DNA from 2 places in the Roseateles aquae genome. Region 1 is predicted to be linked to the other one. Evidence: riboswitches for the same ligand, from Rfam matches in the RefSeq annotation. Region 1 holds a riboswitch; the other holds the start of a gene.

What was found. Region 1 has a riboswitch for glycine ahead of gcvT (glycine cleavage system aminomethyltransferase GcvT). Riboswitches for the same ligand answer to the same signal wherever they lie in the genome.
Region 2: it holds a riboswitch for glycine, as region 1 does, so the genes downstream of both, RQP53_RS23940 (D-amino acid dehydrogenase) here and gcvT (glycine cleavage system aminomethyltransferase GcvT) in region 1, are expected to answer to the same signal.

Annotation. Positions count from the first base shown of each region.
Region 1 is NZ_JAVXZY010000001.1:144,124-150,314, forward strand. It holds gene RQP53_RS00645 (Do family serine endopeptidase) at 1-809, opposite strand, end outside; gene RQP53_RS00650 (ATP-binding protein) at 887-2,293, opposite strand; gene RQP53_RS00655 (response regulator) at 2,290-2,949, opposite strand; glycine riboswitch at 3,061-3,165, shown strand; glycine riboswitch at 3,175-3,284, shown strand; gene gcvT (glycine cleavage system aminomethyltransferase GcvT) at 3,325-4,458, shown strand; gene gcvH (glycine cleavage system protein GcvH) at 4,541-4,915, shown strand; gene gcvP (aminomethyl-transferring glycine dehydrogenase) at 5,071-6,191, shown strand, end outside.
Region 2 is NZ_JAVXZY010000015.1:9,213-15,403, forward strand. It holds gene RQP53_RS23930 (SRPBCC family protein) at 158-682, shown strand; gene fusA (elongation factor G) at 706-2,817, opposite strand; gene RQP53_RS23940 (D-amino acid dehydrogenase) at 2,929-4,224, opposite strand; glycine riboswitch at 4,314-4,429, opposite strand; glycine riboswitch at 4,431-4,524, opposite strand; gene RQP53_RS23945 (DUF2785 domain-containing protein) at 4,654-5,568, shown strand; gene RQP53_RS23950 (YgaP-like transmembrane domain) at 5,697-5,909, shown strand; gene RQP53_RS23955 (RNA polymerase sigma factor) at 5,914-6,191, shown strand, end outside.

The sequences.
Region 1 (6,191 bases):
GTCTGCAGGAAAGGCACAAAGGTTTCCTGACCCAGCGAACGGCCCTTGGCGCTGACGACGCCGGCACTGACGCTGTTCTCAAACCCAAACGGCGAGCCAATGGCCAGCACCCATTCGCCAACGCGCAGATCGCGGGTATTGCCCAGCGCCACCGTCGGCAGTCCCTTGGCCTCGATCTTCAGCACGGCGACATCGGTCTTGGGATCGGAGCCCAGCACCTTGGCCTTGAACTCACGGCGGTCGTTCAGCTTGACGGTGACCTCCTGTGCCTCATGGACCACATGGGCATTGGTCAGGATCACACCGTCTTCGCTGACGATGAAACCCGAGCCCTGGCCGCGCAGCTGCGGGCCGCCTTCGCCGTCGCCATTGGGGCCGCCGGGCATGCCCGGCACGCCAAAGCGGCGGAAGAACTCGAAGAAGGGGTCATTCGGGTCCAGCTGTGGCGCCTGGCGGTTGCCGCGCCGCACGATGGTCGACTTGGCCGTGCCGGAGACGCTGATGTTCACCACCGCAGCGCCTCGGGTGGCCGCGATCTGGGCGAAGTCGGGCAGCACGGTTGGCGCGACCGCAGCAGTGTTGCTCGAGCTGGCCACCGGCGTGCTGGTGGTCGATGCGCTGGCCAGCAGCTGGCTGCTCTCGGCGCTGGCCGTCTCGTTGGAAACGGCACTGCTGCTGTTCGAGGTCTTGATCGCGCTGGCCGTGTGCATGGCACCCGCGCCCCCGGCGGCGCCAAGCACGCCCGCGGCGGCCAAGGCCCAGACCAGACGCCGGGCCGGAATCATTGTTTCGCTATTGAACTTTGCCATGAGGCCTCCTGTTGGAATTCGCCGCAGGCCCCTTGCCTGCGATGGTCGAACTCTCGCGCAGCAGACTTAGACATCACTTAAGCAGCGGCTGAAACGACCTTCATCGGCAGGCGCAGCTCCACCCTCAGCCCGCCGAGCAAGCTGGAGCGATCAAGCCGCAGCCGTGCACCATGTCGCTCGGCGATCGCACGCACGATGGACAGCCCCAAACCGCTGCCGGCCGCGCCGTGTGCACCGGCCTCAGCACTGCGATAAAAGCGATCAAATACCCGTTCGCGCTCAGCCTCGGCGATGCCTGGGCCGCTGTCCTCAACCACCAGTAGCGCCTCGTCGCCGAGCGCCTGCAGGCTCAGGTCGACCCGGCCGCCCTCTGGGCTGTACTTGATCGCGTTGTCCAGCAGATTGCGCAACAGGATGCGCAATGCCTCTGCATGGCCACTCGCCTGCAGCGCATCGCAGCGCCCCAGGCCGACGTCGATATGACGCAGGGCGGCCGCATCGCTGGCCTCGACAACCGCATCGCGGCAAAGCGAGGCCAGATCGACCGTCTGCATGAGCTGCAGCGCCGCGGCGCCGCCACCATCCTCACGCGCCAGCACCAGCAACTGCTCGACCAGGCGGCTGGCCCGCTCAATGCCCTGCCCCAGGCGCTCTACCGCCTGAGCCTGTGTCGCTGAGTCTGTTGCACGCTGCAAGGATTGAAGCTGCAACTGCAATGCGGCCAGCGGCGAGCGCAGCTCATGCGCGGCATCGGCAACGAAATGCTGCTGAGTCTCGAAGGCTTGGCGCACACGGGCCAGCAAGGCATTGAACTCGTCAATCACCGGCTGCACCTCGGCCGGCAGATTCGCGCCCGCCACCGGCGAGAGATCGGCAGCAGCACGGCCGGCCAACTGCTCGCGCACCCGCGCCACCGGCTCCAAGGCATGGCTGACGCCCCACCAGACCACCAGAGCCAAAAGCGGCAGCATCAGCGCAATCGGCGCGATGGTGCGCCAGGCCAGCTGCCCCGCCATGCGCTGGCGCACGGCAATGTCCTGTGCCACCTGGACGACCTGGTAACGGGTCTGGAAGGAAAAGACGCGAAAGCGCCGGCCATTGGAGCGCTGCTCGGAAAAGCCCAGCACCGCGCGCTGCGGCAGCCAGGCCTCGCCCGGCGAGCGAAACAGCGGCGAGCCGTCGAGCGCCCAGACCTGGACCTGAAAATCAAAGCTCTGTTCTTCGCCCAGCGGCAGCGAGACGGTGCCGCTGCCCACGGTGCCGCGCAGCGACAGCGCCATCTGCTGCATCTGATAGTCGAAGATCTCGTCGGTTTCGCGCAGCGCGGTGTTGTAGGCGCTCAAACCCTGCAGCAGCGCCGCCGCGCTGACGGCGAGCAGCAAGAACATCAGCAGCCGATAGCGCAGCGAACGCGGCACCAGCAGGGCCGCCGCACGCTGCCAGGCGCTGGCGGCTGGCGTGGGGTCAGGTCTTGCCTCACTCATTCCTTGGGCACCCGGTAGCCAACGCCACGCACGTTTTGAATCAGCCCGGCGCCCAGCTTCTTGCGCAGGCCGTGGATATAGACCTCGACTGCATTGCTGGAGATCTCGTCCTTCCAGCTGTAGAGCTTTTCTTCCAGCTGCTGGCGCGACAGCACCATGCCGGGCCGGGCCAGCAGCGGCTCCAGCACCGCCCATTCGCGGGCCGAGAGGCTGACCGGCTGCCCGTCCAGCAGCACCTCGCGTGTGGCAGGATTGATGCTGACGCCCTTGTGTTCGTAGACCGGCTCGGCGCGCCCACTGGCACGGCGCAGCAGTGCGCGGATGCGGGCCAGCAGTTCATGCAGCTCGAAGGGCTTGAGCACATAGTCGTCAGCTCCGGCGTCCAGCCCGGCGATGCGTTGCTCCAGCGCATCGCGTGCCGTGGCGATCAGCACCGGCATCGTCTGTTTGCGCGCCCGCAGCGCCCGCAGCACGCTCATGCCGTCGCGGCGTGGCAGGCCGAGGTCCAAGAGCACCAGGTCATAGCTCTGGCTCAGCAAGGCGGTGTCGGCCAACTCGCCATCGCGCACCCAGTCGACCGCATACCCCTCTGCACGCAGCAACTCGAGCAGTTGCTCGCCAATCATCGCGTCGTCTTCCACCAGCAGCAGTCGCATGCGCAGCGTCGCCTTTCAGTGAGCAAAGGGGCAATTGTCCACGGCGTCGCCAGGCCCGCGCTTAGCCGAAACTTAAAAGCTGCTTCAGCCGCGGGCAAACCATGGCTACAATCCGCCCCGTCAGGAGAGAGCTCTCTAGCGAGAGCCGCCGAAGGCGCAGAGGCACAGGAAGATCCCACGCTTCGAACGCTCAGGCAAAAGGACTGACAAGACGCCCCCACCAGGGCGTTCCTCACTGGAGAGAGGCGGGCCTCGTAGCCCGTCCACCGAAGGGGCAAGCTGCTGGCAATACGCCAGCGGTCAATCTCTCAGGTACCAAGGACAGCGAGGGCAGCTTCCCCCACCCCGGGTTCAGATTTGGGGTGGGCTTCAAGAATGCCCTCGGAGATTGCCTTGTCCGCCGAACTCAAGACCACCCCCCTGCACGCATTGCACATCGAACTGGGCGCCAAGATGGTGCCTTTCGGCGGCTACGACATGCCGGTGCAGTACAAGGACGGCATCCTCGCCGAACACAAGCACACCCGCACGGCCGCCGGCCTGTTCGACGTTTCTCACATGGGCCAGCTGCGCCTGGTCGGCGCCGACGCCGGCGCTGCGCTCGAATCCATCGTGCCGGTCGATGTGATCGACCTGCCCGTCTTCAAGCAACGCTACGCCCTGTTCACCAATGAACAAGGCGGCATCCTCGACGACCTGATGCTGTGCCGCCGGCCGGACGACATCTTTGTTGTCGTCAACGCCGCCTGCAAGGAACAGGACACCGCCCATCTGCAGGCCAAGATCGGCAGCCGCTGCGAAGTGATCAGCCTGCCCGAGCGCGCCCTGCTGGCACTGCAAGGCCCTGAGGCCGTGACCGCCCTGTCGCGCCTGAACCCGGATGTGGCCAAGCTGACCTTCATGACCGGCGGCTACTTCAATCTGGACGGCATCGAGACCTTCCTGACCCGCTCCGGCTATACCGGCGAAGACGGTTTCGAGATCTCGGTACATAACGACCAGGCCGTCGAGCTGGCGCGCAAGCTGCTGGCCCAGCCGGAGGTCAAGCCCATCGGCCTCGGCGCCCGCGACACGCTGCGCCTGGAAGCCGGCCTCTGCCTCTACGGCCACGACATCAACACCGAGACCACGCCGGTCGAGGGCGCGCTGACCTGGGCGATCCAGAAGGTGCGTCGCGCTGGTGGCGCCCGTGCGGGTGGCTACCCCGGCGCTGCGGTGATCGATGCACAGCTGGCCAATGGCGCGGCGAAGAAGCGCGTCGGCCTGATCTCGACCGAGCGCATGCCGGTTCGTGAAGGCGCCAAGGTGATCGATGCTGACGGCAATGAAATCGGCGTCGTCACCAGCGGTTCGCTGGGCCCGACGGTCGGCCAGCCGGTCGCCCTGGCCTATCTGGCTGCCAGCCATGTCGCCGTCGGCACCGCGGTCTTCGCCCTGGTGCGCGACAAGCGTGTGGCGATGACCGTGGCCCCGACCCCGTTTGCGCCGCACCGCTATTTCCGCGGCTGATCTCCAGCCGGGCCTGCTCGCAGGCCCTCTCGTTTTCCCTGATCTTTTCTCCCGACCTCCCTGCTGATTCACGGAGCACACCATGAGCATCAAGTACACGCCCGACCACGAGTGGGTCCAAATCAACGCCGATGGCAGCGCCACCGTGGGCATCACCGTCCATGCCCAGGACGCCCTGGGCGATGTGGTCTATGTGGACCTGCCCGAAGTCGGCAAGAGCTACGCCGAGAAGGAAGTGGCCGGTGTTGTCGAGTCGGTCAAGGCCGCGGCTGACGTCTACATGCCTGTCGATGGCGAGATCACCGAAGTCAACGAAGCGCTGCGCGATGACCCCTCGCTGGCCAACAGCGACCCGCTGGCCGCCGGCTGGTTCTTCAAGGTCAAGCTGAGCAATCCCGCCCAACTTGACGCGCTGATGGACAGCACCGCTTACGACGAGCTGGTGAAGAACAGCTGATCGGCTGTTGATGAAGACAACGGGCACTTGGTGCCCGTTCTTGCATCGGAACGGCCGGGAACACCGGCCGCCGCTGCAAGCGCGATGAATGAACGATTGATGCTCTGACGAGCCGGTATCGGGCCACAAGCCCGCCATGCCAGAAGGATTGCCCCATGTTGATGTCTGCCCTGAAGCCGCTCGGCGAACTCGAAAACGCCGCTGAATTTCACGCCCGCCACATCGGCCCCGATGCCGCCGACGAAGCCGCGATGCTGTCGGTCATCGGCGCGGCCTCGCGCCGTGCGCTGATCGAGTCCATCGTGCCGGCCAGCATCAAGCGCTCGCAGGGCATGCAGCTGCCGCCGGTGGCGTCTGAAGCTCAGGCGCTGGCCGAGCTGAAAGCCGTGGCCGCGCAGAACAAGGTGCTGAAGAGCTATATCGGCCAGGGCTATTACGACACCCTGACCCCTGGCGTCATCCTGCGCAACATCCTCGAGAACCCCGCCTGGTACACCGCCTACACGCCCTACCAGGCCGAGATCTCGCAAGGCCGGATGGAGGCCCTGGTCAACTTCCAGACCATGGTCACCGACCTGACCGGCATGGCCATCGCCAATGCCTCGATGCTCGATGAAGCCACCGCCGCCGCCGAAGCGATGACGCTGGCCGCTCGCGTCGGCAAGAGCAAGAGCACGGTGTTCTACGTTGCTGACGACGTGCTGCCGCAGACGATGGAAGTGGTGCGCACCCGCGCCATCCCGCTGGGCTTCACCGTGCAGACCGGCCCGGCCGCCGAGGCTGGCGCTGCCGACTGCTTCGCTGCCCTGCTGCAATATCCGGCCGTTACCGGCGAGGTGCGTGGCCTGCAAGGTGTGGCCGATGCACTGCACGCCAAGGGCGCGCTGCTGATCGTCGCGGCCGACCTGCTGGCGCTGACGCTGATCAAGGCGCCGGGCGAGCAAGGTGCCGACATCGCCGTGGGCACCACCCAGCGCTTTGGCATGCCCATGGGCAATGGCGGCCCGCACGCCGCCTACATGGCCTGCAAGGACGAGTTCAAGCGCAATCTGCCCGGCCGCCTGGTCGGCGTCAGCGTTGACGTGCATGGCAACCCGGCCTACCGCCTGGCGCTGCAGACCCGCGAGCAGCACATCCGCCGCGAGAAGGCCACGTCGAACATTTGTACCGCTCAGGTGCTGCCGGCGGTTGTGGCCAGCATGTACGCCGTCTATCACGGCCCGCAAGGCCTGAAGCGCATTGCCCAGCGCGTGGCCAGCTACGCCGCCGTCCTGGC
Region 2 (6,191 bases), on a different contig from region 1:
CGTTCATCGTCGACCGTCCAGGCGCCACCGCCGGCAGGAGATAAACATGGCTCTACCGTCCAGGTTCACAACGATAGCGCTTGCCCAGACGCTGGGCTTATCGCTAGCTCTGCCGTTTGGAGCGGCGCAGGCCCAGGAGCGCAGTCTTGATAAAGAAGTGATCATCAAGGCAACGCTGGACCAGGCCTGGCAGAGCTGGACCACGCGCGAGGGCATCACCAGCTTCTTTGCGCCCGACGCGCGCATCGAGGCCCGCGTTGGCGGCGCTTTTCAGATCTACATCGACCCCGGCGCCGAGCCCGGCATGCGAGGTGCCGACGACATGCGTTTCATGGCGCTGCAGCCCAAGAAGATGCTCAGCTTCGACTGGAACGCGCCGCCCTCGCTGCCCGAGGCGCGGGCGCAGCGCAGTTTCGTCGTCGTGCGTTTCGAACCGGTTGATGCCGAGCACACCCGCGTGCGCCTGCATCACACCGGCTGGGGCGATGGCGGCGAATGGGACAAGGCCTACACCTATTTCGACCGCGCCTGGGGCTTTGTGCTGGGCAATCTGAAGACCCGATTCGATAGCGGCCCGCGCGACTGGAGCGAGTGGCTGGCACAGCTGGAGCGTGCACGCGCGGCCCAGGCTGCCGCGCGCCCCGCTGCGCCTGCGGCCAGCGCAGCGACCGCGGGCCGTTGAGCGGCGCGCTGCGCTGCCAAGCTTCAGTCGTCCTCGTCGCCGACCTGATGCGCCGCGACCAGCTGGGCCTGTGTATTCGGCGGCACCGCCTCGTAATGCGATAACGCTATCGTGTAGCGGCCCTGGCCGCTGGTCATCGCGTTCAGCCGGGTCTGGTAGCTGGACAGCTCGGCCAGCGGCGCCTGGCCTTGCACGGTGATGATGCCCGGCACCAGGCTGCTGGTGCCGTTGACCTGGCCGCGCCGGGCGGCCAGATCGCCGGTGATATCGCCCATCGCCGCCTCCGGCGCGGCAATCTCGATCTGCACAATCGGTTCCAGCACCAGCGCACGGGCCTCGCGCACGGCCGCCATCAGCGCCCGCTTGCCGGCGGTGACGAAGGCGACCTCCTTGGAGTCGACCGAGTGGTGCTTGCCGTCGAACACGACGACGCGCAGATCAACCAGTGGGTAGCCGGCGATCACGCCACTGTCCAGCGCCGCACGCACGCCTTTCTCCACCGCCGGCATGAACTGGCCGGGGATGGTGCCGCCCTTGACCTCATCGCGGAACTCGAAGCCGCTGCCGCGCGGCAGCGGTTCCACACGCAGATAGACCTCGCCGAACTGCCCGGCGCCGCCGCTCTGCTTCTTGTGCCGGTAGTGGCCCTCGGCGGCGGCCGAGATCGTCTCGCGGTAGGCCACCCGTGGCGGCTGGGTCAGCACCTCGGCCTTGTAGCTTTCGCGCAGCCGCTCCAGCATCACCCGCAGATGCAGCTCACCGAGGCCATAGACCAGGGTCTCGTTGGTCTGCGCCACATGGGTCAGCTTCAGGCAGGGGTCTTCATCGACCAGCCGGTTGAGCAGGTCCCAGAGCCGTTGTTCGTCGCCATGGCGGGCCGGAGCAATGGCCAGGCCGTGCACCGGCGTCGGAAAGTCCAGCGGCGCCAGGTGCAGGTGCTCGTCTTCCTGGGCATCGTGCAGCACGGCGTCGTAGTGGAGTTCGTCGACCTTGGCAATGGCGCAGATGTCGCCGGGCAGGGCCTCGTCGACCTCGACATGGCTCTTGCCGCACAGCATGAACAGATGGCTGACGCGGATCGGCTTGCGCGCATGCCCAACGAAGAGCTGGCTGTTCTTGCGCAGCGTGCCCTGGTGGACCCGCATCACGCCCATCTTGCCCAGATAGGGGTCGACATTGAGCTTGAAGACCTGCGCGATCACATGGGCGGCGGCGTCGGGGCTGGCCTGCAGCGGCCGGGCGTCGGCGCCTTCGCCCTCCAGGAGCTGCTGCGGATTGGCCTCCAGCGGATTGGGCAGCAGGCGCTCGAACACCTCGAGCAGCTCGGGCACGCCGGCGCCGCTCTTGGCCGAGGTGAAGCAGACCGGAATCAGATGGCCTTCGCGCAGCGCCTGTTCCAGCGGTGCATGCAGCTCGCTGGCGTCGACATCGCCCTCGTTCAGATAGCGTTCGACGAAGTCGCCGTCGACCTCGACCACCTGCTCGACCAGTGCCCGGTGCGCCGCCTCGACCGGGCCGAAGTCCGACTGGCCCTCGCGATTGAAGAAGCAGTCGATCACCCGGCGCCCGCCCTCGGCCGGCAGGTTCAGTGGCAGGCATTCGCGGCCGAACACGCTCTGGATCTGCGCCAGCAGCGCGGCCAGATCGATATCCGGCGCATCGATCTTGTTGATCACGATCAGCCGGGTGCGGCCGCGCGCCGCGGCCGTTTCCATCATCCGCTTGGCCATCAGCTCGATGCCGTTTTGCGCATTGAGCACCAGCACCGCGCTTTCCACCGCCTCGAGCGCGGGCAGCGACTGACCGATGAAATCAGCGGCACCCGGGGTGTCGAGCAGATGCAGGCGCAGGCCCTGATGCTGGAACTGCAGCACCGTGGTCTGCAGCGAATGCTGCATGCGGCGCTCGAGCAGCTCGTGGTCGCTGACGGTATTGCCCTTTTCGACCGAGCCGGCCTGGCTGATCACGCCGGCCTGCAGCAGCATGGCCTCCGCCAGAGTCGTCTTGCCAGCGCCGGCGGGGCCGACCAGGGCCAGCGTGCGAATCGCTGCGATCCCTGGATGCGCCCCGACGGCGCTGCCTGGGCTGCCGGAGGCTGCGCCTCCCTCGTTCTGCGTCGATGGGTGTGCGGCCATGGCGTGCTCCTTGCTGTCGCTGTGCTGAGCCCAGCGTAGAGGAAGCCGGGGCCGGACACAAGGGCCCCGGCCGGCCGGGCATTGGCGCCGAGGCAACGCTTTCGTCGGAGCTCAGGCAGCGAATTTGGGCTGCATCAAGGCCGACTGCTGCGTGGCCGCCGTGAAGGCGTAGTCCAGCTCCGGGCGGCGGCCGTCGACGAGATCGGCCAGCGCCGCGGCCGAACCGCAGGCGTGGGTCCAGCCCAGCGTGCCATGGCCGGTGTTCAGGTACAGATTGGCGACCGCACTCTGGCCGATATAGGGCAGGTTGGACGGCGTGGCCGGCCGCAGCCCGGTCCAGAACTGGGCGCCCTGGCCATCGGTCATCTGCGGGAACAGCTCGCGGGTGCGGCGCACGATGGCCTCGCAGCGCACCAGGTTCAGCGCCGTGTCGTAGCCGTTCAGCTCGGCCGTGCCGGCAATGCGCAGCCGGTCGCCCAGGCGCGAGAACACCAGCTTGTATTCGTCATCGGTCAGCGAGACCTGGTAGCTGTGCTGGGGCGCAATCACCGGCAGCGTGACCGAGTAGCCCTTGGCCGGATAGATGTTCAGCGAGACGCCCAGGTCGCGGGCCAGCGCGCGACTGAACGAGCCCATGCAGAGCACAAAGCGATCGGCCGCCAGGCGGCTGACGACGCCATCGGCGTTGGCGGTGATGACGCGGCTGATGGCGCCGCCCTCGCGTTCCAGCCCGAGGATGCGGGTGTCGTAGCGAAAGCGCACGCCGGCGGCGGCGCAGCGCGCGGCCAGGGCCTGGGTGAACTTGTGCGCGTCGCCGGACTCGTCGCTGGGCGTCATGCTGCCGCCGACGATTTGCGCGCGGCATTGCGCCAGTGCCGGCTCGATGGCCACGCATTCGTCGGGCGTTTTCATATCGAGTTCGCAGCCCTGCTCGCGCATGATGCGCGCCGGCTCCTGCGCGGCCTCGTACTCGGCCTCGCTGGTGTAGAAGTGCAGGATGCCCTGCGTGCGCTGGTCGTAGTCCAGCCCCAGATCGCGGCGCAGCGCGCGCAGCTTGGCGCGGCTGTACAGCCCGAGGCTGACGATGTTGCGGATGTTGTGGGCGGTGCGGCCGGGCGTGCATTCACGCAGGAATTGCAAGCCCCAGCGCCACTGGGCGGCGTCGGCGCGCAGGCGGAACAGCAGCGGCGCGTCTTCGCGCATCAGCCACTTCAGCACCTTCAGCGGGGCGCCGGGATTGGCCCAGGGCTCGGCATGCGAGACGGAGATCTGGCCGCCATTGGCAAAGCTGGTTTCCAGCCCGGCCGCCGGCTGGCGATCGATGACGGTGACCTCGTGGCCGGCCTGACGCAGATACCAGGCGGTGCTGATGCCGGTGACGCCGGCGCCGAGAACGATGATGTGCATGGAGCACTCCCAAGGGTGGGTCGTGCAGGCGCATGCCTTCGCCATGGACAGACAAGCCATGAGCAAGGGAGAGCGTGCGCCTGACGCGCGCCGCTCCCGCTGTCCTTTGTACCTGAGAGATTCAGCGACGGGCCTCCTGCCCCTCGCCTTGCTCCTTCGGCGGGTGCTGCAAAAGCTTGCGGCACCGCTCTCCAGCATTCGGCTTGTTGACGGATCCAGTACGGGGCCTGAGCGAGTATGGGAGCTTGCGCCTTCGGCGGCGGCTCGCCGGGGCGGGCCGCACTCTCCTGAATCCGGCCGCCAGTGTAGCCGCAGGCCGGCGCCGCGGGGGGATGAGGCGAGATGACTTTGTGCACCAGGGGAAATCGCGCAGGCGGGGCCGCCGCTGCAGGCGGCAAGATGCCGGCATTGGCGTGACGGGAGTGGACGATGCAGCAAGGGTTTCGACGCTGGGGTGTGATGGCGGGCTTGTTGGCGGGCCTCGGCCTGTTGCTGGCGGGCGCGGTGCGCGCCGAGTGTCCGCCGGCCGGCATGGTGGCGCAGTCCGCTCCGCCCCGGGGACAGTTGCAGGCGCTGGATGCCCAAGCCCGCGAGGCGCTACAGCCCGCGGCGCTGGCGCTGCTGGACTGCCTGGCCGATCCCCGACCCGAGTTGCGCGATGAGTTCGCGTTCGAAACCCTGTCGGCCTGGCTGCGTGCCGGCCTGCTGACGCCCGCCACCCAACTGGCGCTGCGCACCGCGTTGCTGCGCAGCCTGGCCGAGCCGGCCGATGCCGGCGGCTTTCGCCAGCCCTTTGCGGCGCTGAGCCTGGCCGAACTGGCACGTGCCGACCGGCTGGCGCCGGTGCAGGATGCTGCGCAGCGCGAGGCCTTGCTGGACGCCGCCACGCGCTATCTGGCCGGCGTCAACGATCGGCGCGGCTTCACGCCCGCCGAGGGCTGGCGGCACGGTGTCGCCCACGGCGCCGATCTGCTCTACCAGCTGAGCATGAACCCGGCGCTGACGCCTGCACAGCAGCGCCAGATCCTGCGCGCGCTGCAAAGCCAGGTGCTGGGCGGAGGCACGGAGTTCTACCGTTATGGCGAAGGTCAGCGCCTGGCCGCGCCGGCGCTGCATGCCTTGCTGCGCAGCGAGCTCGACGCGCAGGCTTGGGCCGACTGGCTGGATCAGACGCTGGCACCACTGCGCAGCCCGGCCGCGTTGGACGAGCCACGGCTGCTGCTGATGCACAACGCCCGCGAGTTCCTCTGGCCGCTCTATGTGGCGCTGGCCGAGCAGCCGGACGTTGAGCGCCGCAACACGCTGATCGCACCGGTGCGGCGCTGGCTCAAGCAGCTGCGCTGAGCGGCAGCAGGGTCTTGTAGAAACCCGTGCGCCGTGCGCGGCCGGAATTTATTTCTGCGCCGCTGAATCCTTTTGGAATTTTGCTCACTCTATGTCTGTGTCAGCCACTTTCAGACAGGATTCTCACCATGTTCTTCATCAAGCGTAATCTGCCCATTTGGGAACGCGTGCTGCGTATTGCCGCCGGTGCGGCCATCGGTGCCGCCATGTTCAAGGGCGCACTCAGCCCCGGCCTGACGAGCTATGGGGCTCTGGCCGCCGCCGCCACTTTGGTGCTGACCGCCTTTGTCGGCTTCTGCCCGGCCTGCGCCATGCTTGGCCGGCGCTACTTGGAGAAGTGAAGCCATGATCCGCGCCGAAACGCAATTGATCGAGGCCGCCACGCGCGGCGAGTCCGGCGCGGTGCAGCGCTTGCTCAGCGTTTGTCAGCCCGACCTGAAGCGCTTCGCGCGGCGCACTTGCGCAAGCACCGAGGACGCCGAAGACGCGGTGCAGATCGCGCTTTGGCAGCTCTATCGCAAGATCGGCGCGCTGCGCACCGTGGCGACGTTCGCGACCTGGATGTTTCGCATCGTCGAGCGCGAGTGCTACCGCCTGCTGCGCCTGCGCAGCAAGGCCGAAGA